One region of the Pseudoalteromonas nigrifaciens genome, then DNA from elsewhere that is predicted to be linked to it. Evidence: riboswitches for the same ligand, from Rfam matches in the RefSeq annotation. Region 1 holds a riboswitch; the other holds the start of a gene.
What was found. Region 1 has a riboswitch for cobalamin ahead of PNIG_RS14185 (ABC transporter ATP-binding protein). Riboswitches for the same ligand answer to the same signal wherever they lie in the genome.
Positions count from the first base shown of each region.

Region 2: it holds a riboswitch for cobalamin, as region 1 does, so the genes downstream of both, PNIG_RS12840 (TonB-dependent receptor domain-containing protein) here and PNIG_RS14185 (ABC transporter ATP-binding protein) in region 1, are expected to answer to the same signal.

Region 1 is NZ_CP011036.1:2,982,424-2,989,337, reverse strand. It holds gene rarD (EamA family transporter RarD) at 1-115, shown strand, start outside; gene PNIG_RS14200 (MaoP family protein) at 222-596, opposite strand; gene PNIG_RS14195 (LysR family transcriptional regulator) at 687-1,550, shown strand; gene PNIG_RS14190 (porin) at 1,713-2,651, shown strand; cobalamin riboswitch at 2,697-2,837, shown strand; gene PNIG_RS14185 (ABC transporter ATP-binding protein) at 2,917-3,729, shown strand; gene PNIG_RS14180 (FecCD family ABC transporter permease) at 3,731-4,732, shown strand; gene PNIG_RS14175 (cobyric acid synthase) at 4,742-6,232, shown strand; gene cobO (cob(I)yrinic acid a,c-diamide adenosyltransferase) at 6,216-6,815, shown strand; gene PNIG_RS14165 (cobalamin-binding protein) at 6,815-6,914, shown strand, end outside.
Region 2 is NZ_CP011036.1:2,707,956-2,714,869, forward strand. It holds gene PNIG_RS12830 (efflux RND transporter permease subunit) at 1-1,859, shown strand, start outside; gene msrA (peptide-methionine (S)-S-oxide reductase MsrA) at 1,947-2,483, shown strand; gene PNIG_RS12840 (TonB-dependent receptor domain-containing protein) at 2,554-4,392, opposite strand; cobalamin riboswitch at 4,430-4,594, opposite strand; gene PNIG_RS12845 (YajQ family cyclic di-GMP-binding protein) at 4,844-5,326, opposite strand; gene PNIG_RS12850 (VanZ family protein) at 5,490-5,840, shown strand; gene PNIG_RS12855 (ketopantoate reductase family protein) at 5,833-6,735, shown strand; gene thiI (tRNA uracil 4-sulfurtransferase ThiI) at 6,761-6,914, opposite strand, start outside.

The DNA.
Region 1 (6,914 bases):
GCGAGTAGTTACATTTGTTTGTATTTGGAGTGCATTGGCTATTTTTAGTTGGGACTCTTTTAGGCAATCTCGTAAACGTAAAAAAGCCGCTATTGTGGCCTCAGGCGTGGTTTAAAAGTTAGTTAACTTAAGTAAGCACGTAGCGCGATGTATTTTGTACTCGCGCTAGGCTTGGTGTATGTTTAACTATTTAAAATGTAAAAATTAAATAGTTAAAGCAATTACATACTGTCTGACTCGGCGTAATAGTCTTGGCTTATTGGTGCTGGGGTCGCTATTTTTGAGCGGCCAAATAATGTATGGAACTTTGCTTTGCTGGTTGTTAACTTTAAGTATTTAACCCAAGCGCGCTCAATTGCATTGGTTGGCTCTAAAGCACCACTAATAACAGCGACAAATTGTTGCTGATGTTCATTTTGTGGCTCTAGGGCTTTATTATGTAAGCCTTTTAAAACAACACCGTGTTGCTCTAATATACTGGCTTCTAATAAGGTAAAGTTTCCGCTGCGACCAAATCCGCGTGGGAAATTTTGATCATCAAAAAACTGACGTTGACTAACAAATGCTTGGCGAAGTAGTGAAATATCATTGCTCATTGTTGTACCCTCATACCTTGGTAATTGCTGGAGTATGCGGCAAGTTTGCAAATATTTTAAACAAGTTATTTTTATCGTGAGGATAAAAGATTGGATATCGATTTATTAAAAACATTTGTTGAGGTAGTACGCACTCGTCACTTTGGCAAAGCGGCTGAAAACCTTTATATCACGCAGTCTGCAGTAAGCTTTAGAATTCGTCAATTAGAGCAAGGGCTTGGTGTTAATTTGTTTATTCGCCAGCGCAATAATATTCAACTAACAGCGCCAGGTGAGCGTTTATTACCCCATGCACAAATGATCATTACCGGCATGCAAAGAGCAAAAGTAGATGTGGCACTTGCCGATAATATGCATAAACAAATTTGCCTAGCGGGTACACCAAACATTTGGGATGCATTTTTACAGTTTGGTATTACTAATATTGTATCGGCAATGCCCGGTGTGTCTTTGGTGGCTGAGGTAAAAGCACAACAAGAAAGTACCCGCCTGTTATTAGAGCGCACCTTAGATTTAGCTATTTTATTTGATCCACCAAAAGTTGATGAGCTGGTGGTTGAGCGAATTTGCGAACTACCCATTATACCGGTAAGCGCGTTTGATACTGCCAGTTACGATAACTTTTTTGATAACCAGTACGTATATGTTGACTGGGGCACGACATTCTCACTGTGGCATGCTCGCCAGTTTACTGGCAAAACCCCACCTTACTTTAGAACAAGTACAGGGCGTATAGCACTTGATTTAATATTGCAATGCGGAGGGAGTGCATTCATTCCTCAAGTACTTGTTGCAGCGCATTTAGAAAAAGGCGAGTTATTTCATGTGAAAGACGTAGAAACCACCTCGCGCGATATATTTGTTGCCTATCACAGAGACAATGAGCAAAAAGAGTTAATAGAAACATTAGTAAATTTATTAACCCAAATGACTCCTAAGTTACCCGTTGAGTAAGGCCAATGGTTTTGCTGTATATGTACGTTTGATTGCAACTATTATGTGTTTTTATGAATTTAAAAGTGTAAAAATATGACGTCTGTAATATTTTTGTCATTTAACAATGCCAAACTCCTGTTGCATTAAAAACGAGTCTGTTGTGATTATCGAGGAAATAACATGAAATTTGTAAAGTCGAGCTTATGTGTAGCTTTATTAGGTGGTTTGTCTTTTAATGCGCTTGCTGAAGTGGATTTTTACGGTAAAGCGAACGTAACACTACAGTCGTCGGATGATGGTGAGGGGTCTTTTACCGAAATTAAAAGTAACAAATCACGTTTGGGCTTAAAAGGGTCTGAAAAAATATCTGATGGCTTAGAAGCTGTTTATAAGTTTGAATTTCAAGTTGATGTTTCTGACGCCGACTCAAAAGGTGATAATGACGACAATATCTCTGCTCGTAATCAGTATATAGGTTTAAAAGGCGCGTTTGGCCAAGTTGTTATTGGCCGTAACGATACCGCGCTTAAGCAGTCACAAGGTAAAGTTGATTTATTTAGCGACCTTGAAGGCGACATTAAAAATGCCTTTAAAGGTGAAAATAGAATGGGCAGTAGTGTTTCTTATGCCTCTAATTCTTACCAAGGTTTTAAGCTTTTGGCTACGTTTGTTGCAGAGGATAGCGATTCAGCAGGTGCTGAAAATGGCTATTCAATGGCAGTAACTTATGGTGACGCAGCCCTTAAAAAGAGCGCAATATATGCCGCTATTGCTGCCGATAGCGAAGTGAACGGCTACGATGTATTGCGCGCATCAGTACAAGGTAAAGTAGCCGATTTTAAATTAGGCGCTATGTATCAAACGCAAGAAAAAGTTGATGGCAGTAGTGAGGCCGACGGTTATTTATTAAGTGCGGCTTACACTATGGCTAGCAATACCTTTAAATTGCAGTACCAGGCAATGGATTTTAAAGGCAGTGATGACAAAACGGCTATTTCGGCAGGTGTTGATCATCAGTTAAATAAAAACACTAAATTATTTGGTTTTTATTCTAATTTCGATATGGACAACAACGTTGACCAAGACTACTTAGGTGTAGGTATAGAATATAAATTTTAAGCAGCGCTTAGCACTGCCTTTTTAAGCCGTACTTTGTTAAGTGCGGTTTTTTTTGCTTTAAATTATTTACTTAGCCGCCCATAATAGAGTATTCATTTGGAATGAGGTGCAACTCCTCAACTGTTCCCGCAACTGTAATTAGCATAACGCTTTAAGTCAGATACAAATAAACTATTTTAACGAGCGGGTTTACTCATCTTCAAATTATGTACTAGCCATAGTTAGTTGCATTGTTAGTGAGCGCATTCCTGCCTAGGGCTAACTATTGCAAACTCAAACGCCATTAAATACACCATTGTTAAGCGTTAATCACGTGTCGTGGAATATTGGCAGTAAAACTATCCTCAACAATGTTAATTTGCAAATAAAGCAAGGTAAGTTCGTTGGCTTAATTGGCCCCAATGGCGCAGGTAAATCTAGTTTACTGCGGTGTTTGTATCGCTTTAATCAGCCCACTGCAGGGCAAATTAAATTTAATAATACCGATATTTGGCAGTTAAAAAGCCATGAATACGCAAAGCAGGTTGCGGTTGTTTTACAAGAAACCCCATCACAATTTAATTTAACTTTATTAGATGTGGTTGCACTTGGGTTAACCCCGCATAAAGCATTATTTAGCACCACCACAACAGCCGACACACAAAAAATAAACCAAGCTATAGCGCGAGTTGGCTTGCAGGATCATGCAAGCCAACGTTTTGAGTCGCTTTCGGGAGGAGAAAAACAACGTGCATTAATTGCTCGGGCTATGGTGCAGCAACCGCAACTATTAATTATGGATGAGCCAACCAGCCACTTAGATGTGAAGTATCAAATTCAGGTAATGGAGTTGGCTAAATCGCTTGGCGTTACTGTGTTTGCATCGTTTCATGATTTAAATTTAGCCGCTGCTATGTGCGATGAGCTGGTGGTTATAAATCACGGCGAAATTGTTAATACAGGCTCTCCCATCGATGTGCTCAGCGAGGACATGCTCAATGATGTATTTGGTGTATGTGCACAAGTAAGCCACCACCCGCAAATGTCTAAACTAGGTGGTGTTATTCCACATATTACTTACTTTTATGGGTATGAATAATATGCGCATGCTTAACAATCATTCAATAGCACTTTTAGTCACAGTACTAGCTGCATTATTTACGTTATTTACGGCGCTGAGTTATGGCGCTGCCGACATATCATTAACTGATGTATTTAAAAGTATTTTCACCTCAACAGAGGGCTCCTTTAACACTCGAATTATTGTTGAATTAAGAATGCCACGCACATTACTGGCATTTTTAGCTGGCAGTGGTTTAGCCATTGCCGGGCTTATTTTGCAAACCGTGACGCGTAATCCGTTAGCAGATCCTTATTTATTTGGGATATCGTCTGGGGCGTCTTTGGGGGTAGTTATACTCATGGCGTTTGTGGGCATTAGTGCGGGCTTTGCATTATCGGCAGCGGCATTGGCTGGCAGTTTAGTGGCTATGAGTTTACTTATATTGATTGCAGGGCGGCAGCAAAGTGGGCAAGTAGAATCTATGCTGCTGGCAGGTGTGGCCTTGTCATTTTTATTTAGCGCATTTACCAGTTTATTACTTTACTGGAGCGATCCTCAGGCAGTTGCGGCTATTTTATTTTGGACGCTCGGCAGTTTTGCACGAGCGCAGTGGGCAACGCTGTGGTTACCTTTTGTGGTTATTGTATTGTGTACATTTACAATGCTTAGTTTTAGGCGCCAACTAAATGCCATGCTGCTCGGCGATGAAAGTGCTATAACACTGGGTGTGCGGGTACATCGCTTTAGAATATTGATGCTAGTTTTAAGTTCGCTGATAACGGCAGTGTTAGTGGCTATGTGTGGCGGAATTGGCTTTGTAGGATTAATGGTGCCGCATATAGTGCGTTTTTTTATCTCCCAAGGTAGCTTATCTGGCTTACTGGTAACGAGTTTGGTGGGCGGTACTTTTATGGTTTGGGTTGATGTGCTAGCGCGCACGTTATTAACTAATCAAGAGTTACCCGTTGGGGTTATTACTGCAGCTATTGGTAGCGTGTTTTTTTTAAGCTTATTGTATTTTCGTAAGCGCCAGGTGTAGGGCTATAAAATGAAAACGTTAATGGTGCAAGGCACCACATCCGATGCGGGTAAAAGTACACTGGTTGCGGCGCTGTGTAGAGCATTTGCTAATAGAGGGCTAAATGTAGCGCCATTTAAGCCACAAAATATGGCATTAAATAGTGCAGTTACAGATGATGGTGGTGAAATAGGTCGTGCTCAAGCACTGCAAGCTATAGCGGCAAAGGTAGCCCCTGAAACTGACTTTAACCCCATATTACTTAAGCCAAATAGCGATACTGGCGCGCAGGTTATTATTCATGGTAAAGCCATAAGTAATATGGAAGCTGGGGCGTATCACGATTATAAAAAAGTAGCTATGGATGCAGTACTCACGTCGCATAACCGTTTAGCAAAACGTTTTGATTTATTGCTGGTGGAAGGGGCGGGCAGCCCAGCCGAAATAAACCTCAGAGCCAACGACATTGCTAATATGGGCTACGCCGAAGCCGTTGACTGCCCCGTAATTATAATTGCCGATATAGATAAAGGCGGTGTGTTTGCTCATTTAGTGGGTACTTTGGCATTATTGAGTGAGTCGGAGCAAGCGCGGGTAAAAGGCTTTGTAATAAATCGTTTTAGAGGCGATATAAGCTTATTACAAAGTGGACTTGATTGGCTGGAACAGTACACAGGTAAACCGGTGTTAGGCGTATTGCCGTATTTACACGACCTTGCATTAGATGCTGAGGATGCAATTGCTATTGATAATACGCTAACTAATGCCAGCGTTAATATTGCCGTGCTGCTTGTGCCGCACATTAGCAACCATACTGACTTTGATGCACTGCGCTTACATCCCAATATAAATATTAATTATGTAGCGCATACACAAGCGATCCCCGATGTTGATTTGATCATTTTACCGGGGAGTAAAAACGTATTAAGTGATTTAGCCTTTTTAAAAAATGAAGGCTGGGATACACAAATAAAACGCCATTTACGTTATGGTGGTAAAGTGCTCGGTATTTGTGGTGGTATGCAAATGCTTGGCAATAGTATTAATGATCCCCTAGGTGTTGAGTCATCATTACAGCATATGCCGGGGCTAGCGTTAAGTGATTTTACCAGCACACTTACAGCACAAAAAATATTGAGTAATGTAACCGCGACTATGCAATTAAATAACCAGCAAACACTTTGTAGTGGCTACGAAATTCATGCAGGCATTAGCCAAGGTGAAGCACTTAATAAACCATTTTTAAGCTTTAATGAACACCCAAATGGCTTTACAGCCGATGGGTTTATTAGTGATGATAACGCCATAGCGGGTACTTATTTACATGGCTTATTTGATCAAGCGAGTGCCACATTGCAAATATTAAAGTGGCTCAAAGCCGATACAGTTACTAATCCGGTTAATATTAACAAGCACCGTGAGCAGCAACTAGAGCGTTTAGCTGCCATGTGTGAAACGCATTTAAATATTGCACACATTATTAAAATTTATGAAGGGCATAATCATGAGCGAACAAAGTAAAGATAAGCATCAGCAACGCCAACAAAAATTAAAAGATCAAGTTGATGCACGAATAGCTGCAGCGCAACAAGAAAAAGGTATTTTTCAGGTTATAACCGGTAATGGCAAAGGTAAATCGACCTCGGGCTTTGGTGTGGTAGCACGTTGTGTTGGTCATGGAAAAAAAGCCGCTGTGTGCCAGTACATAAAAGGCACTTGGGAATGTGGAGAGCGTAACTTGTTACAGAGTGCGGGTGTAGAGTTTGTTGTAATGGGCACAGGCTTTACATGGAATACCCAAGACAAGGAAAGCGATACCGCAGCCGCGCAAGCTGCTTGGCAAGAGTCAAAGCGACTGCTTAGTGACGCAAGCCTAGATGTAGTGCTGCTCGATGAGCTAACCTACATGGTAACCTATGGGTATATTGATGTAGATGAAGTGCTAGAGGCGATTAGCAACAGACCGCCAATGCAGTCGGTTATTATTACCGGCCGTGCAGCCCATCGTAAATTAATAGAACTGGCTGATACAGTAAGCGAAGTGCGTAATGTAAAACATGCATTTGATGCAGGTGTTAAGGCTCTGCAAGGTTTTGATTACTAATGTTTAAACAGCTTGTTATTGGTCTATTGTTACTCTGTGTATCGCAGCATGCGCAGGCTAATAAGATACAAATTGATAAAGTACAGCCGGCTAAAGCGC
Region 2 (6,914 bases), 270 kb from region 1:
TAGAGCTTGGCGAGCCTCCTTTATTGGCCGCTTATAGAGGCGCGCGCGAAGTGGGCTTTGCAATTATTGCCACCACTTTAGTGCTTATTTCGGTATTTGTACCCTTAGTATTTATGGATGGCCGTATTGGTGCTTTATTTACTGAATTTGCTATGGCGGTAAGTGCCGCAGTGTTTTTCTCAAGTATTACAGCACTTACTCTTTCACCTGCGTTATGTTCTAAAGTATTAAAAGCCTCTGAAAAAGAAAGTAAATTTAGTCAGTCGATGAACCGCTTTTTTGCTAAGGTAGAGCTTAGTTATCGTAACTCACTTGCCTCTAACATGACCCGAAAATGGGGCTTAATGATCAGCTTATTATTAGCTGGCTTTGTAAGTTATTCATTATTTACTCAAATACCCTCTGAGCTAACACCTAAAGAAGACCGTGGTACCTTTTTTGTTATGATGAGTGGCCCTGAAGGCGCCAGTTATGAGAACAATGCCGCTAACATGAGTAAAATTGAAGATCGCTTAATGCCTTACTCTGAATCTGGCGAGCTAAGCCGCGTACTCGTGCGCGTACCAGGCTGGGGCGGCAGTGGCGGTGTAGCAATTGTAGGTATGGCCGATTGGGACAAACGCCAACGTTCTACCTGGGAAATAATGGACGAAATAAGCACTAAACTGCAGGAAGTTACCGACGTGCGAGCCTTTGCTATTATGCGCCGAGGCATTGGCGGCGGTGGTTCATCACGCCCAATCGAGTTTGTACTACAAGGTAACGATTACGCACAACTAGCCGATTGGCGCGACCGTATTATAGAGCGCGCTGAGAAAAATCCAGGACTGGTTAGAATCGATCATGATTACAAAGAAACATTCCCACAGTTTTTAGTCAGCATAGATAAAAACAAAGCGGCCGATTTAGGTATTTCTGTATCTGATGTAGGGCGTACACTCGAAACTATGCTAGGTCAGCGTCGTGTTACTACTTTTATAGATCGCGGCGAAGAGTACGACGTTATTTTAAAAGGCACTAAAGAAGACTTTGCCAACCCTACTGATATATCAAACATTTATCTTAAATCACGCAGTGGCGAGCTAGTCCCGCTTGATAGTTTAATTAGCTTAAAAGAAGAAGCTACCGCATCGCGCTTAAACCGCTACAACCGTATGCGTGCAATTACCTTAAGCGCCAACTTAGCCGATGGTTATACACTTGAGCAAGCACTTAACTTTTTAAACAAAGTGGCCATGGAAGAAAACGACATAGATGGTGCGATTGACTACAAAGGCGAATCGCAGTTGTTTTATGAAGGTGCTTCGGCCATGACCTACGTGTTTATTTTAGCACTTACGGTTACCTTTTTAGTACTAGCGGCACAGTTTGAAAGCTTTATGCACCCTTTTGTAATAATGCTTACCGTACCCCTTGGCTTAATGGGTGCTATGTTTGGCTTGTGGGCCACAGGACTTACGCTCAATATTTACAGCCAAATAGGTATTGTGATGCTCATAGGGTTAAGTGCTAAAAACGGCATATTAATTGTTGAGTTTACTAACCAACTACGCGACAAAGGCGTAGAGTTTAGCGAAGCTATTTTACAAGCCGCTACGCAGCGCCTACGCCCTATTATTATGACCTCATTAACCACTGTAATGAGTGCGGTACCTCTGGTTTTAGCCTCGGGCCCGGGTGCAGAAAGCCGTATGGTAATTGGTGTTGTAGTGTTTACCGGTGTTGTTGTATCAACCCTACTGACTCTGTTTGTAGTACCTGCTGCTTACTATGCACTTGCGCGCAATACACAGTCACCTGAGTTTTTGCAGCAAAAACTTGATAAACAAGCCGCTAAAAAGCCATTCGAAGAGATCTAACCTCCTAATAGCGTCGTAACCTTGTTGTTACGACGCTTTAGACTTATGCTCTGCATAATCTAAACTTACAGCTATTTTGGAGTATTTATGAGTTCAACAACGCAAGTCGCTACCTTTGGTGGCGGCTGTTTTTGGTGTATAGACGCCGCATTTAGACGAGTGAACGGCGTATTAAATGTAAGCTCGGGTTACACTGGTGGCAACACAGACACTCCTACCTATAAGTCAGTATGCTCAGGCACTAGCGGCCATGCAGAAGTAGTGCAAATTGAATTTGACGACACTATTATTAGTTTTGAAGTATTACTAGCAATGTTTTTCACTTTGCACGATGCCACCCAGCTCAACCGCCAAGGTAACGATATAGGCACACAATACCGCAGTGTTGTGTATTATCACAACCAAACACAGCTAACACTTACTAACGCGGTGATCGCTCAATTACAAAACCAGGTAAGCGAGCCAATAGTGACTGAGGTTAGCCCTGCCACCACGTATTATCCAGCAGAGCATTACCATCAAGATTATTACAACGAAAATCCAAACCAAGGCTATTGCAGTATTTTAATTGCCCCTAAATTGCATAAATTCGAAACCGAATTTAAAGAGTTTTTAGCTGATTAAACCCATTTTGTAACGCACAAAAAAGCTCGCTAATTTAGCGAGCTTTTAAGTTTAAGCTACGTAGCACATATTAAAACTGGTATGCAGCACCAATAAATAAGCGTCGGTCAGCGGTGTTATAGTAATAAAATTCATCATTTATATAATCGCCATCTAAATCAATACCATAGGCATCAACTTCATCGTACTGCTTATCAAACAGGTTTTCGACCCGTAAAGAAAAGCTTAACTGCTCAGTTGCTTGATAGTTACCGACTAGGTTCCATAATGTATATGAAGATAAATCTGTTAATTTACCTTTCCTATCGCCACGATACTGCAAATCGATACCCGCATCAAAATCTCCCCACCCTTTATTTAAAGACCAGTTAAAGGTATTTTTTGATACATAAGCTAACTCTTGGCCCGTTTCTAAATCTTCTGCAGATAAGTAAGTGAAGTTAAATGCATGCTCAAAACCCATTAGTTGTTGCGAAAAGCTAAACTCAATGCCTTCATGGCGCGCTTCGTTTATATTTGTTGGCTGCCAAGGGCCTGCAGGTGTTGGTGCCCACGCTATTTTATTGTCAAAATCATTACGGAAAATAGACACTTCTAAAGCAATATCTTGATAACTTAACAACAAACCTAATTCTTTATTCTCAGACGTTTCTGGTTTTAGGTCTGGGTTACCTGAACCTGGAAAATAAATATCATTAAAGGTAGGCGATTTAAAGCCCGTGCTTTGACTTGCTCTAAACGTAGCAAACTTATTTAAATGATAACCTACCGCTGCTGTATACGTGGTTTTATCACCAAATTGTTGGTCATGATCTTGGCGAACTGCGATATTAGCTAAAACCGTATTATCATCGTAATACGCACCTAAAAAGCCAGCAAAAACCTCACGGCTATCTTTATCATAATTACCTGCGTTGGTTTCGATTTTATCTTTGTACCAGTTCAAGCCACCATTAATATTAAGCTCATCTGAGACAATATACTGCCCAGTATAATCAATTTGATTTCGCTTAGTTTCGTACATACTAACCACACCTTCACTGGTGTTATCTTGGCTATCGCTAGAAAATGCGAATGCTATATGGTGTATTTGATTTTCGTAGCTTTTATTCCACCCTAATGATACTTGGTAGTTTTCAAAATCATTACTTTCATCACTGCTGTCTGCTGCACTGTACTGATTATCATAACGAGCATAACCTTCATTATACTGAGTTTGTACGGTTAGCTTGCCTAAATAGTCATCGTTATAAGCGATATTGAAGCCAATATTTTTGTTCTCATAAGCGTCTTCATCTGGTGCATGGTTTTGCAGTACATCAAAACCATCGGTTTTTTCAATTCCAGCGTTAAATGATGCACTTAAATCATTTATATTTGTTCCACCCGCCATTTGGTAGCTTTGATAAGCATTGCTGCCAAAAGTAGCATCTAAGCGAATATTATCAGCTTTACGAGTAATAATATTAATCACCCCAGCTAAGGCATCTGAGCCATAAACAGCAGCGCGAGAACCTTTAACAACTTCAATACGCTCAATAGTATTAAGGGCAATATTACTAATACCTTTATAGCCAAGAGTAGCCGAGCCGACTCTAACACCATCAATTAAAATAAGGGTATGGCGTGAACCTGAACCGCGTAGCGAAACACCTGAATTTTGGCCAAAGCCACCATTTGAGTTAATTTGAAAACCAGCTTGAGAAGCCAACAAACTAGGTAAGTCTCGCACATTACTTTTTTCAATATCAGCACGGTCAATTACGCTAACACTGGCCAGCACATTACTAATAGGTTGTTCGAATTTATTAGCTGTAACGGTAATTTTTTCGATTGGTTGCACTGTAGCAGATACTGAAAATGAAAGTGCAGCCGAAATTGCCACACCTAGAGCGGTTTTATTTAACATGATGTCCCCTACCTTTGCCCACCGCAAAGATGTTAATAAGTAAGATTACTTCAAGGCCGGTCTCCGGACTCAGTCAACACTATAATAGCTGCTAATACTTTACCGTTGCGGGGGCAGTGTTGGGGTTGTTATCGTCTTGAAAACGCACCAACTTCCCGATTATCTTGCTGTTAATTTCAATACTTTGAAACGTATACAAAGGTATTAAGCAAGCACCTTGAAAATAGGTCGCTATTGTGAGTATTTTGTTTATAAATGTCAATAGACGTCTATATAGCCAAAGTTTAATTTTTAACGATATAAACCCTCAACAATCACTGTAAAAGAGTTAGATTACATACCAAGCTACTAATAGCAAAAAAGCCAAACTTCATTGCTGTAGCTTGGCTTTTTTAACGCAAATTTTTAAAAATTAGTCTCCTAATCTCTATAATATCTGTAATCTGTTTTATTAATCGCGGAAGTTTTTAAACTGAAATGGCTGGCCTAAATCGGCGCTGCGTACTACTTGCATAGCTTCTTGAAGATCATCTCGCTTTTTACCCGTTACGCGTACTTCTTCGCCTTGAATGGCGGCTTGTACTTTAACTTTTGAATCTTTAATGGCTTTAACTATTTTTTTAGCCATCTCTTTTTCAATACCTTGCTTTAAACCAACGTTACGAAAAACATTTTTACCCGCTCGGCTAATATCTTGCAATTCAAGGCTTGATACATCCATACCACGCTTAGAAATTTTACTCGCTAAAATATCAAATAATTGTATAACCTGAGAGTCAGCTTCGGCTTTAAGCTTAATTACTTTATCATTTAGCTCAATCGATGCATCAACTCCTCTAAAGTCAAAGCGAGTTTCTAGTTCACGGTTTGCATTATCAACTGCGTTTTTAGCTTCGTTCATTTCTACTTCAGATACAATATCAAATGAAGGCATTGATTTCTCCTAACTATTTTATCTTAATTTTATACTTAATTTATTAAAGCGATTATAACGCTAAAACTATAAATCTTTACACTTTTATGCATCTTGTTCAGGTGCGATACTAAATTAGTTTGATATACTACGGTTTCTTTTTTAAGCGATTTTAGGATTTGTTGTGACAAGGCGTGTTTATCAAGCAATTTTTTTAATTAGTATTGTGGTGTTTACCTTTTTATTTGCGAAAGAAATAAAAGGGGTTGGCAACCTGTTTCCTCATGTTGATAAAGTAGCCCACTTTGGGATATTTTTCATCCTTGCCATAATAATGGATAAAGCGTTTAAACTCCCTTTATACGCACAAATACTTTTATTAGCCGGTTACGGTGCTGCAATAGAAATAATGCAAGACGCACTTCCATATAGGCAAGCATCAATCGCAGATTTTATTGCAGATTTTGCCGGCGCAGCAAGCTACTTTATAATCAAAGCAATTTTAACCCCACGTAAAAAGAACTCTCATGGCTAAAATTCTTATTATTGGCGACGGCGCAATAGGCTTATTATTAGCCCACTTTTTAAGTGCGCAGCATAGTGTAAGCGTGTTAACCCGAAAAAGTACGAGTAACACTCGCTTTTACAGTAGTGACAACAGTGCTTCACAAAAAATAAATGCCTCTTTTATTTCATTAAATGAGCTTAATAGTTTACCTAAATTTGATGTGTTTTTATTTACGGTAAAAGCCTTTCAAGTGCAAAGCGCATTTGCACAAATAAAACAGTTTTTGCCTCAGCATTGCTCTGTTGTGCTTTCGCATAACGGGATGGGTAATGTAGAGCAGTTAAAATGTGAGCTCAATGAACACCAAGCGCTTTATTTTTTAACAACGAGTATGGCTGGGTTTAAATCAAACCAATATATAGTACAGCACACTGGTAATGGGCAAAGTATAATTGGCGGATGTAACAACTTAGGTGTTAAAAATAGCAAAATTATGGCGGATCAATTAACCGCGATCCCCCTTTTAAATGCGTCTATGAATATTGAGCAGCTACGTTTTAATAAGTTATTAGTTAACATAGCAATAAATCCGCTAAGTGCGCTACATAACATTAAAAATGGTCAGTTGCGCGAGCCTCAATATTGCTCAATTATAATTAACCTACTAACCGAAGCATGTAATATTGCTAAGGCAAAAAACCTTGATGTAACGTTAATCAATGCACTGAGCAGTGCGTATGATGTGATGGCACGTACCGCAGAAAACTTCTCATCTATGCAACAAGATGTTGCTCACAATAGAGCAACCGAAATAATGGCGATTTGTGGGTACATTAGCGAGCAAGGTAAGCTTCATAATATTAAAACCCCTTTTAACGATGAACTTTTAGCTAAAATTGCAGCAAAAAAAAGCGCGGTATAAACCACGCTTTTTAAATAGTTAACTTTTACGGGCGATATACCTTTACCGTAGTAAAGCCTTGTTCGTGTAGAATAAGCGCTTGTAACTGGCTCATTACACCTCTATCGCAATACAAGTAATAGTCTTGATCTTTTGGTAAATCACCAAACTTAGTTGCTAAGCGAAAAAACGGCAAATGC